One region of the Paenarthrobacter sp. NPDC018779 genome, then DNA from elsewhere that is predicted to be linked to it. Evidence: riboswitches for the same ligand, from Rfam matches in the RefSeq annotation. Region 1 holds a riboswitch; each other region holds the start of a gene.
What was found. Region 1 has a riboswitch for S-adenosylmethionine ahead of ACH488_RS03740 (aminotransferase class V-fold PLP-dependent enzyme). Riboswitches for the same ligand answer to the same signal wherever they lie in the genome.
Positions count from the first base shown of each region.

Region 2: it holds a riboswitch for S-adenosylmethionine, as region 1 does, so the genes downstream of both, ACH488_RS09790 (homoserine O-acetyltransferase) here and ACH488_RS03740 (aminotransferase class V-fold PLP-dependent enzyme) in region 1, are expected to answer to the same signal.
Region 3: it holds a riboswitch for S-adenosylmethionine, as region 1 does, so the genes downstream of both, ACH488_RS06760 (hypothetical protein) here and ACH488_RS03740 (aminotransferase class V-fold PLP-dependent enzyme) in region 1, are expected to answer to the same signal.
Region 4: it holds a riboswitch for S-adenosylmethionine, as region 1 does, so the genes downstream of both, ACH488_RS04685 (NADH:flavin oxidoreductase/NADH oxidase) here and ACH488_RS03740 (aminotransferase class V-fold PLP-dependent enzyme) in region 1, are expected to answer to the same signal.

Region 1 is NZ_JBIRZS010000002.1:307,192-311,396, forward strand. It holds gene ACH488_RS03730 (metal-dependent transcriptional regulator) at 1-484, opposite strand, end outside; gene ACH488_RS03735 (class I SAM-dependent methyltransferase) at 512-1,300, opposite strand; gene ACH488_RS03740 (aminotransferase class V-fold PLP-dependent enzyme) at 1,390-2,784, opposite strand; SAM riboswitch class IV at 2,818-2,931, opposite strand; gene hisN (histidinol-phosphatase) at 3,077-3,889, opposite strand; gene ACH488_RS03750 (ribosome small subunit-dependent GTPase A) at 3,944-4,205, opposite strand, start outside.
Region 2 is NZ_JBIRZS010000007.1:342-4,546, forward strand. It holds gene ACH488_RS09780 (VOC family protein) at 1-518, opposite strand, end outside; gene ACH488_RS09785 (bifunctional o-acetylhomoserine/o-acetylserine sulfhydrylase) at 732-2,072, shown strand; SAM riboswitch class IV at 2,235-2,349, shown strand; gene ACH488_RS09790 (homoserine O-acetyltransferase) at 2,364-3,485, shown strand; gene ACH488_RS09795 (winged helix DNA-binding domain-containing protein) at 3,523-4,205, opposite strand, start outside.
Region 3 is NZ_JBIRZS010000004.1:105,018-109,222, forward strand. It holds gene ACH488_RS06750 (helix-turn-helix domain-containing protein) at 1-245, opposite strand, end outside; gene ACH488_RS06755 (sodium:solute symporter) at 516-2,054, shown strand; SAM riboswitch class IV at 2,250-2,369, shown strand; gene ACH488_RS06760 (hypothetical protein) at 2,386-2,721, shown strand; gene ACH488_RS06765 (hypothetical protein) at 2,718-2,909, opposite strand; gene ACH488_RS06770 (VIT1/CCC1 family protein) at 3,178-4,205, shown strand, end outside.
Region 4 is NZ_JBIRZS010000003.1:41,371-45,575, reverse strand. It holds gene ACH488_RS04690 (LLM class flavin-dependent oxidoreductase) at 1-926, opposite strand, end outside; gene ACH488_RS04685 (NADH:flavin oxidoreductase/NADH oxidase) at 936-2,045, opposite strand; SAM riboswitch class IV at 2,085-2,195, opposite strand; gene ACH488_RS04680 (hypothetical protein) at 2,428-2,550, opposite strand; gene ACH488_RS04675 (MerR family transcriptional regulator) at 2,894-3,283, shown strand; gene ACH488_RS04670 (NAD(P)-dependent oxidoreductase) at 3,329-4,162, shown strand; partial or broken gene ACH488_RS04665 (hypothetical protein) at 4,159-4,205, opposite strand, start outside.

The DNA.
Region 1 (4,205 bases):
TGATGCGGCCGGCGTGCCCTTGATCCAGTTCGATCATCCGGTAGGCGTGCGGGAGCTCCACGGAGCCATCGGACGACGGAATGGGGTCTCCGTGCGGGTCCCGGACCGGGTGGCCCAGCTTGGCGGACATGCGTTCAATGAAGGTGTCCGAGACTGCGTGCTCCAACATTTCCGCTTCGTCGTGGACCTCGTCCCAGCGGTAGCCGAGTTCCTCCACAAGGTACGTCTCGATGAGCCGGTGCCTCCGCACCATGGCCAAGGCCAGACGCATGCCGTCGGGCGTCAGGCGGATGGCGCTGTAGGGCTGGTGGTCCACCAGGCCTTGGTCCTTGAGCTTGCGCACCATTTCGGACACCGAGGAATTGGCTACGCCCAGCCGTTGGGCCAGCTGGGAGGACGTGATGGGCTTGTCCTGCCACTCAGTGAAGGAGTAGATGACCTTGACGTAGTCCTCGATCGAGGAGGAGGGCGTACTGGTCTTCACGCTCCAAGCCTACCGTGGCAGGGCGCCTCAGGCCTTGCGGGCCCGCCACGTCTGCGTCACGTACGGCAGGGCCAGGGTTTGGCCAGGGGCGTGGCCGAGGTGTTCGTAGAGGTACCACTCCAGGTTTCCCATGACCTTGGCACGGGTAGCCTCGTTGGCTCGAAGGTAATAGCTGCGCGACTTGGTCAATTCCATGATGTCCTCGGGGGACACCGGGTCCTCCCAATGGGTGACATGGCATTCCAAACCGGTGAACTCCGGACCGATGGCCGGCCGGAAGCCCGGTTTGTGTACGTCGCCGGCATGCATGATGCGTGAAAGGCGGTGCACCCAGGGGACGGAAGTATCCAATTGGTTCCAGATCAGGCCCAGGACGCCATGCGGACGGAGCACCCGGGCGATTTCCGTGCTGGCTTTGACGGGATCGCACCAATGCCAGGCCTGGGCAACACTGACGACGTCGAAAGCTGAGTCCGCCAGTCCGCTCGCCTCGGCGGTGCCCTCCAACGCATTGACCTTGGGGCACGACAGGCGCAACTGCGCCAGCATGTCCGTGGAAGGATCGACGGCGGCCACCTCAAGGCCGCGGTCCACGAGCAGCGTGGTGAATTTCCCCGTGCCCGCGCCGATGTCGGCCGCGGACTTCGCTCCGGCAGGAAGGAGCCAATCCACGGAGTCTGCAGGGTAGCCGGGACGCACCACATGGTAGTGCTCGCCGCCATCCTGGAAACTTTGCCCCAGTTCCTTGCGCCGGACCGCGTGCAGCTTGGGACCGCCGGGTTGTCGCGTACCGCTGGAAGGGCCTTGGGACCGCATGGTGTGTACAGACTCCTTTACCGCGAACGCCGGAAATACCCTACGAATTTACAGCAAGGCAGGGCTGGCCGGGTTCCGGCAAAGTGAGGTCAGTCCACGGTGCAGGGAGCAGCGCCCGCGGTACCTGGAGTGTTGGGGGCCCATTCGGGGTAGCTGCGGTGGTCGTTCGCGGGAACCCAGCGGCCCTCGTCCACCACGTAGTCCCAGCCCAACCCGGTACCCTTCAGCTCCTGGATTCCCTTGAGCAGCCGGGCAGCGTCCTCCAGCCGGGAGCCCACGCCGAAGCTGGCGCGAAGGGAACCGGACGGCAGGCCCAGGCGCTTGAGGAGCGGGTGTGCGCAGAACCGGCCATCGCGAAGGCCCACTCCGTGTTCCGCGGACAGGTAGGCGGCAACCAGGCCGGCGTCGAATCCCTCCACCGAGAAGTTGACCACGCCGATGGTGTCCGTGGAATCGCTGAAGATCTGGTGGACGGTGACCCCATCGATGGCCTGCAGGCCCTCCACAAGGAAGGAGCGGATGGCGGCCTCGTGGTCGTGCCAGGCTTGCTGGTCAAGGCCGGCCAGGACCTGCGTGGCCCGGGCCAAGGTGGCGGCGCCGAGGACGTTGGGGGATCCACCTTCATGGCGGGCCGGACCCGTCGCCCAACTGACGGAGTCCAGACGGGCTTCACGGACTGCGCCACCGCCGGCAAGGTGCGGCGTTCCGGCGTCGAGCCAATCGGGACGGCCTACTACTACGCCGGCACCGAAGGGTGCGTACAGTTTGTGGCCGGAGAAGACCACGTAGTCCACGTCAGCTTCGGCGATGTTGATCCGGCGGTGCGGTGCGAGCTGGGCAGCGTCAACCACGATGCGGGCACCGAATTCGTGGGCAAGGGAGGCCAGTTCCGCGATGGGCAGGATTTCACCTGTCACGTTGGAGGCGCCGGTGACTGCGAGCAGGGAGACTCCGCCTTGGGCCAGCTCGTGGCGCAGGTTGGCGATGGTCGCAGCAAGAGTGGAAGCGGCCACGACGCTGCGGTGCGGTACGCCCTGCCACGGCAGCAGGTTGGCGTGGTGTTCGATGTCCAGGTACAGGACCTCGCCGGTTGGCGTACCGTCGATCTGCGGAAGGCAGCCGGCCAGCAGGTTCAGGGAGTCGGTGGTGTTGCGGGTGAAGATGACGGAGTCGTCGGGGCGTCCGCCGACGAAGTCGCGCACGATGTCGCGGGAGTTTTCATAGACCGACGTGCTGATTTGGGAAGCGAAGCCGGCACCGCGGTGCACGCTCGCGTAGTACGGCAGGACCTCATTCAGGTACGCGGACACGATGGTCAGCGCCGGTGCGGAAGCTCCGTAGTCGAGGTTGGCGTAGCGGACGTGGCCGCCTTGGATCAGCGGGGCCTGCAGTTCTGCGCCAGTCACCGCGGCAAGGGGCCTGGCGGCCGCGGCTTCCTGCGTCACAGTGGGAAGGACGGTGGATTCGAACGTAACAGTGCTCATGGGACCTCACTCAAGAGGGACCCCCTTGCGGGGGATCCGCGCTTGCCGCATCCGTTCCGGACCGGCCTGGTCGTCACCCGGGGCACCCCACCGCGAATGGAGGGTTGCCGGCCAGCAAACCGGGGTTTAGCGCTGGCACTCGTGACCTGTAGTAGACATTAAGGCACCCCGCACGCCGGACACAAAGCCGTCCACTTTGTTAAGCACATTGTTACGAAGGATGCGGAAATGGCAGTTTTGGCGAATAAAGTGCGGCGGGCACCTCCCAGGGGAGGTGCCCGCCGTCGAAAATTCAGAGGAGATCGTCGATTCCCGGATTGAGGCGCTTCAGGACCTCGGAGTGCAGGATCGAGTTGGTTGCCAGTGCGTTTCCGCCGAAGGGGCCATCCTCACCTTCCAGGGAAGTGAACCTGCCACCGGCCTCCGTGACGATCGGTACGAGCGCCGCCATGTCATAGAGGTTCAGTTCGGGCTCGCAGGCGATGTCCACGGCGCCTTCGGCCACCAGGCAGTAGGACCAGAAGTCCCCGTAGGCGCGCGTGCGCCAAATGTCCTCGGTGAGGCCGAGGAACTCGTCAAGGTTGCCGCGTTCCTTCCAGCCGGAGAGGCTCGAGTAGGACATGGACGCGTCCGCGAGCGTGGAAACGTTGGAAACCTTCAGCCGGGTGGCCGAGGCCAACGAGCGGCCCATGTAGGCGCCCATGCTTTTGGCCGCCCACCAGCGCTTGCCCAAGGCTGGTGCGCTGACCACGCCCACCACCGGTTCGCCTTCGTCGATCAGGGCGATCAGGGTTGCCCACACGGGGACGCCCCTGACGAAATTCTTGGTGCCGTCGATGGGGTCGATGACCCAGCGCCGCGAACCGTGGCCGCTGCTTCCGAATTCCTCGCCGAGGACGGCATCGCGGGGGCGTGAACGGGACAACTGTCCGCGGATGGCTTCCTCGGCGGCCTTGTCCGCATCCGTGACCGGCGTCAGGTCGGGTTTGGTTTCGATCTGCAGGTCCAGGGCCTTGAACCGGTCCATGGTCTGGGCGTCCACGGAATCGGCCAGGACATGGGCCAATCGCAAGTCATCGTTGTAGCTGGAAACGGGTTGGGTCATGCCACCAAACTATCGCGAATCGTTCACGCGCCGGGGGAGGTGGGGCTCCGACCTTCAGTTGACGATGCCCAATTCCTTGGTTTCCTTGGCCTCCAGGCGGGGGTCGGCACCGAGCAGGCGCCTGAGCGAAGCCAGCCGGGCTACGCCTGAGGGGCCGGCGTTGCCTTGGTTGACCCACTCGTCCAGCCCGCAGTTCACTGCACTGGCGTCATGCTTGCAGCCGCGGTCGCAGGCTTCCGTGCCAGGCTCCAGGTCGGGGAAGGAATGCAGGATGCGGTCCGCGTCCACGTGGGCCAGGCCGAACGAACGGATGCCC
Region 2 (4,205 bases), on a different contig from region 1:
CATTCGGTGACGCGTTCCGCCGAGCCCGCAATGGTCAGGCTGGACATTTTGACGTCACTTTCATAGACCTTTGAGGGATGCAGGCCGGGATCGCCTTCCCACTTGAGCAGGTACGGCACCTGGGGATCGGCGATCAAGCCGAGGATGCCGATCTGCTGCCACACGAGTTCGCGGCCGTCGGGGAACTTGCGGTTGCCGGGGACTGCGGAACGGCCAAGGCGTTCTTCGAACGGAGCGAGGTCGTCAACGGCGACGCACCAGCCCATCCAACCGCCGCCGGCTGCCGAGCGTGCCCGGACTGCCTGGCCGAAGGGTGCCTTATCCGAAGCGGGGTGGTCCAGGACCTCCACCACTTCAAGGTATTTGTTGTCCGCGAGGGGAATGATCATGTTCCGGGTACCAAAGCGCGGATGCACTCCGCCCCGGACTGCGTCCACTCCCAATGCTGCGGAAATTCGTTCTGTCGTGGCCAGAAGGCCATCTCGTTCACAAGCGTAAGAGACGTGATCCATGCGCATGGCTTCATCTTGGCACTTTGTGATTCGGGTCTCAGCTAAGTCAAGCCTAACCAAGGTGGGATGTTATCGAAGGGCCGCGTCGGGCGTCATGGCGGGACGCCGGAATGACGCCCAAGGACCGAAAAATACTGTCTTCGTCACAAAGCTGTGCATTGCCGCGGAGCCTTCCTAGACTGGCCGCAGTTCCAAGCACCCACTGTCCACCGCAAACCCATGCGCCACGAAGAGGAGAACGCAATGTCCCAAGGATGGTCTTTCGAAACCCGCCAGATCCACGCAGGCCAGGAACCCGATTCCGCCACCGGTGCCCGCTCGCTTCCGATCTACCAGACCACGTCCTTTGTGTTCCCGAGCGCCGAGAGTGCCGCCAACCGCTTCGCCCTGGCCGAGCTGGCACCCATCTACACAAGGATCGGCAACCCCACCCAGGATGCCGTGGAGCAGCGGATCGCCAGCCTCGAGGGCGGCCTGGGTGCCCTGCTCCTCAGCTCCGGGCAGGCCGCAGAAACCTTCGCCATCCTCAACATCGCCGAGGCCGGCGACCATGTGGTGGCCAGCCCCAGCCTTTACGGCGGAACCTACAACCTGCTGGCCCACACCCTGAAGAAGTTCGGGATCTCCGTGACGTTCGTCGAGGATCCGGACAACCTGGAGCAGTGGCGCAACGCCGTCCAGCCGAACACCAAGCTGTTCTTCGGCGAAGTGGTTTCCAACCCGCGCCAGGACGTCCTGGACATCGAGGGCATCGCGAAGGTGGCCCACGAAGCCGGCGTCCCGCTGATCGTGGACAACACCCTTTCCACGCCGTACCTGATCCGTCCCATCGAATGGGGCGCGGACATCGTGGTCCACTCGGCCACCAAGTACCTGGGCGGGCACGGCGCAGCGATTGCCGGCGTCATTGTGGACTCCGGAAACTTCGATTTCGGCCAGGATCCGGAACGCTTCCTCAACTTCAACACCCCGGACCCCAGCTACAACGGTCTGGTCTACGCCCGCGACCTCGGCAAGGACGGCGCGCTCGGCGCCAACCTTTCCTACATCCTCAAGGCCCGCGTCCAGTTGCTGCGAGACCTCGGCTCGGCGGTTTCGCCCTTCAACGCCTTCCTCATCGCCCAGGGCCTGGAAACCCTGAGCCTGCGCGTGGAGCGCCACGTCGCGAACGCCACCAAAGTGGCCGAATGGCTGGAAGCCCATGACGACGTCGAATCCGTCGCCTTTGCGGGGCTGCCGTCCAGCCCCTGGTTTGAGCGTGGCCGCAAGTACGGCCCCCGCGGTACTGGCGCGGTTGTCGCATTCAGCATCAAGGGCGGCGTGGAAGCGGGCAAGCGGTTCGTGGACGCCCTGGAACTGCACTCGCACGTTGCCAACATCGGCGATGTCCGGTCCCTGGTGATCCACCCCGCGTCCACCACCCACAGCCAGCTCACGGTTGAACAGCAGGCCATTGCCGGCGTTACTCCGGGACTGGTCCGCCTCGCGGTGGGCGTCGAGCACGTGGACGACATCCTCGCCGACCTCGAAGCCGGTTTCCGCGCAGCCAAGGGCGCCTGACAACGGAACTGCCGTGAAATACGGTGGCGCCTCCCGGCCGACGATTATTCGCTGGGCGGCGCCACCGGGCGCTCGTTACTGAACGAAGATGCCCCAAACCGTCACACAGCTGTCACATTCTTCGCCAGAACGGCTGTGTTCTTCCTAGACTCTTACGTATTAGGTCATGAGTGCCAGTGACAGCCCCGGCTTGCTGGCCGGCAACCCTCCTCCGCGGTGGGGTGCCCCGGGTGAGGACCTGGCCTGCCGCACGAAAGGCGGTGGGCAAGCGCGAGGTTAGGTGTCAAAGGAATGACCATTACTGCTACAGCCCTTCCCACATCCGAGGAAGCCGACGGAACCGTCAAGTTCGCCCATGTGGGCCCGCTGGAACTCGAAGCCGGCGGTTTCCTTCCCGATGTTGTGTTGGCCTACGAAACATGGGGCCAATTGAACGCCGATGCCTCGAACGCCGTGCTGGTGGAGCATGCCCTGACCGGTAGCACCCACGTGGCCCGTGGTGCCACGGACGAGGATGGCTGGTGGGAACAACTGGTTGGGCCCGGCGCCACGATCGATACCAACCGGTTCTTCGTCATCTCCATCAACATCGTTGGTGGTTGCTACGGCAGTACGGGGCCCTCCTCGGCCGCGCCCGATGGACGGCCGTGGGGTTCCCGCTTCCCGCTGGTCACCCTGCGTGACACTACCGAGGCCGAGTCCCGCCTCGCCGATGCCTTGGGGATCCGTGCCTGGCACTCCGTCCTGGGCGGTTCCATGGGAGGTGCCCGTGCTCTCGAATGGGCCGTCACGTTCCCGGAACGGGTCAAGCGCTGTGCGGTGGTGTCCGTGGGTGCCTACAGCACCGCGGAACAGATCGCCTTTGCCCAGTCGCAGACGCTCGCCATCCGCCAGGACCCCAACTTCAACGACGGCGACTACTACCAGGGTGCCGCGCCCGAGGCCGGCCTCGCCCTGGCCCGCAGGATCGCCCACATCACCTACCGTTCAGCCTTGGAATTGGATGTCCGTTTCGGCCGCGAAGCGCAGCACCAGGAAACCCCGCTCGCCGCAGCCATCCTGGGGAAGCGTGGTCGCTACCAGGTGGAAAGCTACCTCGACCATCAGGGGACCAAGCTGGTGCGCCGCTTCGACGCCAACAGTTACATCGCCATCACCGAGGCCCTCATGAGCCACGATGTCACCCGGGGGCGCGGCTCCTTGGAGGAAGCGCTGGAGCGCACCACGGCCGAGTTCTTCATCGCAGCGGTGGACACGGACCGGCTGTACTTCCCGGCGCAGTCCCGCGAACTTGCGGCGGCGCTGCCGGGTGACGTTCCGGTGCATGTGATCGAGGCACCGATCGGCCACGACGGCTTCCTCACGGAGATCGGGCAGCTCTCGGCGCAGTTGCGGGAGTCCTTCTTCGCCTAGGCCAGGCACTGGGCCGGCTGTCCAACGGGCATTGCCGTCAGGCCAGCCGGGCTTCCATGCCCAGGAACCTGCCGTACCGGTCCACTTCCGCCTCGAGGGCCCGCTGGACGGCGGGCGTGGCGGGCTGGTTCATCCGCACGTCGAGTTCGCAGGTGTTGCCGGCGAATCCGTGCCGCCACCAGCCGGCCAGCCTGCCATCCAGCAGGACAACGTGCATGGGGCCGCCGTTTTCCGGGAAGTAGGGTGCCACGCCGCCGAGGTAGTGCCGGGACTGGGAGTAGCCCATGACGTACTCGTCGTAGCACTGGATGAGGTCCACCCGGGGGAGCGCCGCGTCCGGACCTGAGCCAGTCCCCGGCCCTGAGTCAGACTCCGGGGCGGACCCGGACCGTTCCATGCCGGCAACATCCTCCGCTGCCAGATGGAAGTCCAGCCCCTCGATCCGGAGTGCGGCCAGGGACCCCGGGGCAACGTGGCCGGCTACGTCGAGGCCACGCTTCACGTCCTTCATGGTCAGGCCGGACCACGCCGAGCAATCCTTGACCGTGGCCGGTCCACGGCTGCTGAAGTACCGCAAGGCCAACTGGCCCAGTGCCTGGTCCCGTCCATCGGCGTCCAAGGCGTCAGGCCCAGGCTCGGGCACCCGTTCCCCGAACAGCGCGTACGTCTGCTTGAGGGCACCCCCGGAAGAACGGACAGGCGTTCCGCTGACCAGGATCC
Region 3 (4,205 bases), on a different contig from region 1:
GTCAGGTGGGTTTCGGGGGCGGCGAACAGGTCGCCAACAGACACGGACAGCACCTGGCACAACGTCACCAGCGAGGCCACCGACGGTGAAGTGAGGTCCCGCTCCACCCTGCTAAGGAAGCCTTTGGTCAGGCCCGTGGCATCTGCAACCTGCTCGATGGTAAGCCGCTGCGCCTGCCGGGCTGCACGGATTCTGGAACCGATGGCAACGGGAACATTGCTGGGTTCAACGGGTAGAGCCTTCATTCACAAAACCTTTCAGGCCCGTCCGTGAGGCCCTGTCATTGGAGCCAATAGTAGCCGTAGAGCCACAGCAAAGAGCCAGAATCCGCGGAACCATGACCAAACCACCTTGACTGTTACTCCCATCACAACATATCCTCATAGGCAACAAGTGTTGTCTGTGAGGCACACAACACAAGTCCAACCTCCGTTCGTCAGCACAGAGACTTCGACGCCCTGCAGGAGTATCGTCGAATACCCCAACCTCCGTGCATCAGCTCCAAGGAGCCACTCATGGACTCTTCGTTCATCAACATCGCCATTGTGGTGGTGTATTTGCTTGCCATGCTGGCGTTCGGTTGGTGGGGCAAGTCCCGCACCAAGAACAACAGCGACTTCCTGGTGGCCGGCCGCCGCCTGGGACCGTTCCTCTACACCGGCACCATGGCCGCAGTTGTCCTGGGTGGCGCATCCACCGTTGGCGGCGTTGGCCTGGGCTACAAATTCGGCATCTCCGGCATGTGGCTCGTGGTGGCCATCGGCGCAGGCGTCCTCTTGTTGAGCCTGCTGTTCGCCGGCACCATCCAGCGCCTGAAGATCTACACGGTCTCGCAGATGCTCAGCCTCCGCTATGGAAGCAAGGCCACCCAGACCTCCGGCATCGTCATGCTTGCCTACACCCTCATGCTCTGCGCAACCTCCACCGGCGCCTACGCCACCATCTTCGTGGTCCTTTTCGACTGGGAACGCTGGCTGGCCATCGCCGTGGGCGGCGCGATCGTGCTTGTCTACTCCACCATCGGTGGCATGTGGTCCATCACCCTCGCGGACCAGGTGCAGTTCATCATCAAGACCGTTGGCATCTTCCTGCTGATGCTGCCGTTCGTCATGAACGCCGCCGGTGGCCTGGACGGCATCCGCCAGCGCGTTGACCAGAGCTTCTTCCAGATCGACGGCATCGGCCTGCAGACCATCATCACGTACTTCGTGGTGTACACGCTCGGCCTCCTCATCGGCCAGGACATCTGGCAGCGCGTCTTCACAGCAAAGACCCCCACGGTTGCACGCTGGGGCGGCGCGACCGCCGGGGTGTACTGCATCCTCTACGGTGTGGCCGGCGCCCTGATCGGCCTCGCCGCACGCGTTGCCCTGCCGGACATCGACGTGGCAAACCTCGGCAAGGACGTTGTCTACGCCGAGGTGGCAACCCACATCCTGCCCATCGGCATCGGTGGCTTGGTCATGGCAGCAGCCGTCGCCGCAATGATGTCCACCGCGTCCGGTGCGCTCATTGCCGCAGCCACGGTGGCCCGCGCAGACGTTGTCCCGTTTGTCGCCAGCTGGTTCGGCAAGACCATCAACACCGACGACACGGAAAACCCAGAGCACGACGTCAAGGCGAACCGCTACTGGGTCCTCGGCCTCGGCGTCCTGGCAGTGCTGATCTCCATGGCGGCCCAGGACGTTGTTGTTGCCCTCACCATCGCCTACGACATCCTGGTAGGCGGCCTCCTCGTCGCCATCCTCGGCGGCCTTGTGTGGAAGCGCGGTACCGGCATTGCGGCAGCCTGGTCCATGGCCGTGGGCTCGGTCCTCACCCTGGTCCTGCTGATCCTCTTCGCAACGGGTGTGATCGAGAGCGCCGACGGCGTCTACGCGAACGATCCCATCTACTGGGGCCTCGGAGCTTCCTTCGTGACCTTCGTGGTGATCTCACTGCTCACTCCGCCCACCGATGCCGCAGTCCGCGCGGCATGGGACAAGCGGGTTGCAGGAGCCATCTCGGATGAACTCCCGCTGGACGCCCACCCGGTCAGCAGCCACAAGGCCTGAAGTCCGGCCACACAGTGGCCACCTCGGCAATGCACGACGGCGGCGCCACCCTTCGCGGGGTGGCGTCGCCGTTTGCGTAGTCCCCGGCTTCCACAACACACCTACCCCCGTTGCGGGGCCCGCTCTGCGCTCATTCGCCCCCGCAGAGCACGCCAAGCAGGCCCCACAAAGGGGAGGCATTAGGATAGGACGCAGCTTCAAGAGATGTGGCGCCAAGCTCCGACTGGCCACGCACCAACCCCATGTTCACGGGTGGTTCGGATGAGGAAGCGGCCCGCCCCGGACCAGAGACAACCGAGCGGGCAAGAGCACTCCCACCAAGGAGCAGTCCTTGCCGTACCAAACTGAAACCACGGTCCAAGCGGGCACATCCCAAGCGGCCTTGGTCAACGCCAGCCCCGTCCAAGCCAGCGCCACCGAAACCCCTTCCCCGACAGTCCGGGTGATTCCCGTGGTTGACATCGTCCACGGCACGGTGATCATTGTCGCGCGCGGCCGCACCGAACGCTTTCACCACCCTGAGCCCCGGCTCCTCGCCGCGGCGTTGGCACGCTCCGTCCGCGCCACGCGCTGGTGTTTCGCGTCGCAAACGCTGACGGTGACCGTTGCCGCCGTCGGACGTGCTGCCGGGCGCGAGCGGCACTTCAGCCTGGTGCCGGCTGCCTAGGATTCGTCGCCGTCGCCGCGGAATTCTTCCTCGGCCTCATCGAGCGGCACAATGCGCTCGTCGTCGTCCGCCACCTCGCCTTCCTCTGCCCAAGCCTCATCGACTTCCTGGTCCTCGTTGTAGTCGTAGGCCGGATCCGACTCGATGGTTGCCCGTTCCGGGTGGTGGGGATGTGATTCGGTGCTCATGCTGCAACCTCCGTCCGACGGGCCGCACCAGGCGGTCCACTGACCGATGTGCGGGGAGTGCCCCGCCCCTGTCTATCCATCTGAGCACCGCCTCAAGAAGGGGTCAAGGGAGGGTCGCCGGCGGCCGCAGCACCGCTGCACCAGGGTTCGGAATTAAGGCATGCCGAACATTCCTGTTAAGGAATACCAGCCAAAAATCCCCGGAAATAGGCGGTACAGTGGGCGGTGCAAAGGGGCCGTAACCGTCCCATCAAGCCCAGGAGAAACAGTGCAACAGCACCAGGAATCCCACGGTCCGTCGAGCCCCGCTCCGGACTCCCGGCCCGAAGAAGAACCCTCGCGAACACCCACGCAGTCGGACGTCCGGCGCTGGCGGCAGTACCTGGCAGACGAACGGGCCGAGGCCGCCGTCTACCGCGAACTCGCCCAACGCCGCGACGGTGAGGAGCGCCAGATCCTCCTTGCCCTGGCAGAAGCGGAAGGCCGGCACGAGGCCCACTGGCTCAAGCTGCTCGGGGAACACGCCGGAATGCCCAAGGCGGCGTCGGCACGCAGCCGGCTCCTCGGTTTCCTCGCGCGGCACTTCGGCTCCGTCTTCGTCCTCGCCTTGGCCCAACGTGCCGAGGGGCGCTCCCCCTACGGCACCGACCCGTACGCCACGCCCGCAATGGTGGCCGACGAGCAAATCCACGAGGAAGTTGTCCGCGGCCTCGCAACCCGTGGCCGCAACAGGTTGTCCGGCACGTTCCGCGCCGCGGTTTTCGGCGCCAACGACGGCCTGGTCAGCAACCTTTCCCTGGTGATGGGCATGGCCGCGACGGGCGTTTCCAGTGCCGTGGTGCTGATGAGTGGCGTTGCCGGCCTGCTGGCGGGTGCGCTGTCCATGGGTGCCGGCGAGTACGTGTCCGTCCGGTCGCAGCGGGAACTGCTCAACGCCACCCTTCCCACCCAGGCCACGTTGGCTGCCGCACCGTCCTTGGACGTGGAGCACAACGAACTCGTCCTGGTGTACCTGGCGCGGGGCATGACCCGGGAAGCTGCTGAACACCGCGCCGCCGAGAGGCTGGGACTCTTCAGTTGCGACTGCGATCCGAGCTTGTCCTTGCAACCTGAAAAGGAAGAAGTCGAGGACGAGCATGAGACGGTCGGTTCGGCATGGGGCGCGGCGCTTTCCAGCTTCTGCTTCTTCGCTTCCGGCGCCATCGTGCCCATCCTGCCGTTCGTCTTCGGCGTGGTGGGCTGGAGCGCGCTGATCCTCTCCGGCGCCTTGGTGGGCGTCGCGCTGCTGGCGACGGG
Region 4 (4,205 bases), on a different contig from region 1:
TGCAGCCTCACGCCGTCGACGACGCCGGAGAGTTCCGCCAGCAGGGCGCGCAGCTCCCCGGCGTTCCCCACGAACCGCAACACGTCCGGCGAGGCCGGCCAGGGCGAAGCCGCGTCCAAGCGGTCGAGTCGTTCCTGCGCTGGTGAGCCACCGGCGTCGAGCACTACCTCAAGGTCCGCGACGACGCGAAGGACGCCCCGCCGTCGTTCTTCCCCGGCCGCGGCGGCGATGCCCGCGAGGCTGTCGGCACTGACGACGACGGCGTCCGGCAGTTCCGCCGCCAGCTCACCTTGGCGGCCGAACACCACGGGCTGGCCCTGCGGCGGGCGGGAAGTGATGGACGGGCCCTTGATGGAGAAGAACTCGCCTTTGAAGTCCGCGTAATGGAACTTGTCCAGGTCAAGGAAGCGGTTGTTCGCGGCGTCGGCGATGAACACGCCGTCCTCCCACGTGTCCCACAACCGGCGCGTAGCAGCCACTACCTCGGCCCCTTCGCGCTGGACCGCGTGCTGGTCGAGGACCGGCTCAGAACCGTAGGCCGCCGCAATGGCCGGTGATTCCCGCGCTTCAGCCAGCCAGCCCGAGCGGCCCCTGGATGCCCAATCCAGGCTGCTGAGCTGATTGGCCAGGTGGGAAGGCTCAGCATGGATGGTGTTGACGGCTGGAACCAGACCGAGCCGGCCGGTCGACGCCGCGACGAACGCGGCAACTTCCACGGTGTCCAGGCGGCCCGTCACGTTCGGGCTGCCTTGCCCGCTGCTGTCGCGGAACGTGGCGAAGGTGAAACCCGCAGCTTCTGCCGTGGACGCGACGGCGGCGAACCGTTCAGGAGTTAACAGCTCCGTCGGTGGGTGCTTGGCGTGGCGCCACGCGGAGGGATGGGCTCCGTCGCCGTCGAGTTCGATGCCGAGTGCAAACTTGCTCATGGAAATCCCCTACTTCCAGATCGCGCGTACGTATTGCTTCTGCCAGAGTTGCTCTGCCGGTTGGTGGCCTAGTTCGTGCGCGGCCCGCAGTCCGAAGCCTGGGTCCGCCAGCCCCGCGCGCCCGACGAAAACCGCGTCGGCAGTTCCCGAGGCGACGATTTCTTCCGCTTCCTGCGGCGAAGTGATGAGTCCGACGGCGGCAACCGGTACGTCCGCTTTGGCGGCGATGTGCTGGGCGAGCGGGACCTGATACCCGGGGCCCAACGGAATGTCGGCGGGGAGCAGTCCACCGCTCGAGACATCCACCAGATCCACGCCGCGCTCCCGCAACCAAGCAGACACGTCGGCCGTGTCGTGGACCGTCAATCCGTGTTCCAGCCAATCCGTGGCGGAAAGCCGGACGAACAAAGACGGACCCGTGGGGCCCAGGACCTCTTTCACCGCCTCCACGACGTCCAGAAGCAGCTTTGCCCGATTCCGGAGCGAACCGCCGTACTGGTCCGTGCGCTCGTTGGACAGTGGCGAGAGGAAGGAATGGAGCAGGAAGCCGTGCCCTGCCTGGATTTCGACGACGTCGAACCCGGCACCGCGGGCGCGCACGGCGCTGGACGCGAAATCGTCCACGATGCCCTCGAGCTGGGCTCCAGTGGCCTGCGAAGGTTCCGGCGATCCGGGGAAGGCTATGGGGGAGGCAGAAAGCGTTGTCCAGCCGCCTTCCTCGACGGGCAGGGCGCCCGGTTCGGCATCCCACGGAGTGCGCAGGGACGCTTTCCGGCCGGCATGGGACAACTGGATGCCGATTTTGGTGCCACGCTCGTGGACGAAATCAACAATGTTGGCCCAAGCCTGTTCCTGGCGGTCATTCCAGAGGCCGGTGTCGCCGAGCGAGATCCGCGCTTCCGGGGAGATCGCCGTGGCTTCGGCGAAGATCAGCCCGAAACCGCCTTTGGCTCTGGCGCCGAGATGGACCAGGTGCCACTGGCCGGGAACACCGTCTTCGGCGGAGTACTGGCACATTGGCGAGAGCCACAGCCTGTTCTTGAACGTCCGGGCGCCCAAGGTGATGGGCTGGAACAGGCTGACCTTTGCTGGTTCGGCTAGTGTTTGCGGCGCGCTCACGCGGCTCCTCCCGCTTCAGGGGCCGCAGACAGCCGGCTCGACATTGACTTGCCGCAGACGCGGCCAGGTCTGTTTCCGGAGCACCCTGCCACTTCAATGCCTGAGGGTTGCCGCAGCACCAGCCGGACCTTCGCGTGCTGTCTCTTGACCTATGGCACGAATCTAGGGCGGTTCAGTGTGTGCCAACAAACGGAATGTCTTGCGGCGTTACCGGACGAAACCGCACGTCAACGGAGGGCGCACAGCGTAACGATTGCCTCGCCGGCCTGGCCTCTTACCGCCAGCTGTACCAAGAAAGCGCTCCGAGTGCTGTCATCACTTCGCCGGCTGTCCTGGGAGCAACATTTGCTCAACCCGAAAAGGAAGATGACGACACACCGCATCACCCCTCGCAAGCTTTGTCTGGAACGAAACTCGTCCCGATTCTTTTTTTCGCGCGGCGGACACCGACCACCGCGCAGGTCAAAATCACCGCAAGAATAAGTCCGTCGACGAGGTCGATCATTAGACCAGGCTCCGCCATTCTTCCTCCAATCAGAACTGTGTCTCCCATTTCGCGGCTGATGTCTCGCGGGTTGTTAAGGGGCAGCGGTGCGTCAAAAACCCCGAGGCGCCCGCGTCAACTTTGTATGGAAAAAGCGAAGGACTTTGCGGGCCCCAAGTTAGGCAAACCGTCGTCGAAGATCGCTGGGTGCACTGTCGGCCCCAACTGCCAGGCTGGAGTTCCTGTCGTGCGGCAGGGCTTAAGGATTTCAGCTGGCTGCGTCGCGGTGAGGTGGGGCAACCGCTCGCTGCTGCAAAATGGGTCGAGGCTCGCAACGGGAAGCCATTATTGATTGGGGAAAGCCGTGAGCTATTCGATATCCAGTGCCGCGGAGCTGACGGGGCTTACGCGGCACACACTGCGCTACTACGAAAGGGACGGCCTGCTGGTCTTTGATGTGCCGCGGGATTCGGCTGGGCGTCGGCGGTACAGTGACCGGGATATTCGCTGGGTACGTATGCTGAAGCGGTTGCGAGAGACAGGGATGCCCATGCGGGATCTGCGCGCCTACATTGCGCTTGTCCAAGACGGCCATGGCAATGAAGAACAGCGGGTCGGTCTCCTTGAAACGCACCGGAGCCGAGTCGAAGAGCAACTTCGTCGCACCGAACAACACCTCAAGGCGATAGACGCCAAAATTATGCTGTACCGGGGCTCACGGCGGGCTACCGTCGACCGCCAGGCCGCCATTTGAGGTTCCGCTTGTGTTCGAGCGCGCTCTAACTAGTTGACTCAAAGCATGACACAGGAAATCAATCAAATTTTGTCCTCGAACGAGCCGCGGGTCGCTCTCATTGGTCTCGGAGCAATGGGCTCGGCCTTCGCCCGCAGGCTCGTTTCAACGGGTCGGGCTGTTACGGTATGGAACCGGACCAAGGCGAAGACTTCTGGTTTGCAAGGGGTGGCAGTAGCCGACACCGCCGCGGATGCCGTAAGGAATGCCGACATCGTCTTGCTCATGCTCAGTGACGACAACGCCGTGCTCGACGTCGTGAGGTCCATGGCAAGCGATGTGCCTGCCGGCGCTGTTCTTGTTGATCTGTCTACTGTCCACCCTGAGACCAGCTCAGAATTGCACAGCTTGGTGCCTCTTGGTGTGCACGTTATCGATGCCCCCGTCATGGGTAGCTCAGACGCTGCCCTCAAAGGCTCCCTGGGACTGTTGGTCGGCGCAGACGAGTCGGCCTTCGAGCTCGTTCGACCAGTGTTGTCGCTGCTAGGAACGCCGTCACTCGTTGGCGGTCCTGGAGCTGGATCAGCGGCCAAAGTCGCAGTGATGTCCGCCATCATTCCCGGCATTTTGGCAGTGGGCGAGGGACTCGCAGTGGGGCGTTCGTTTGGATTGGATGAGGACACCCTCAGGTCAGTCTTTTCGCATACAACTATTGGAGGCCTGACGCAGCGGGTTTTCGCCGTGGAAGCCGACTATGCCACGCGGCTGGCGGCAAAAGATCTTGAACTTGCTCGGCGCGGCAAGGCGACGGTGCTGGTATCCCAGTCGGTTGGCCTCCTGGAGTCCGCGGGCAATGGGGACGAAGACCTGGGCCGGGCGGCTCTCCGCATCCCGGCTTAGTCAAGGCCTCGTGGGAGAGGATTTCTGGATTCGTCATGCCGAC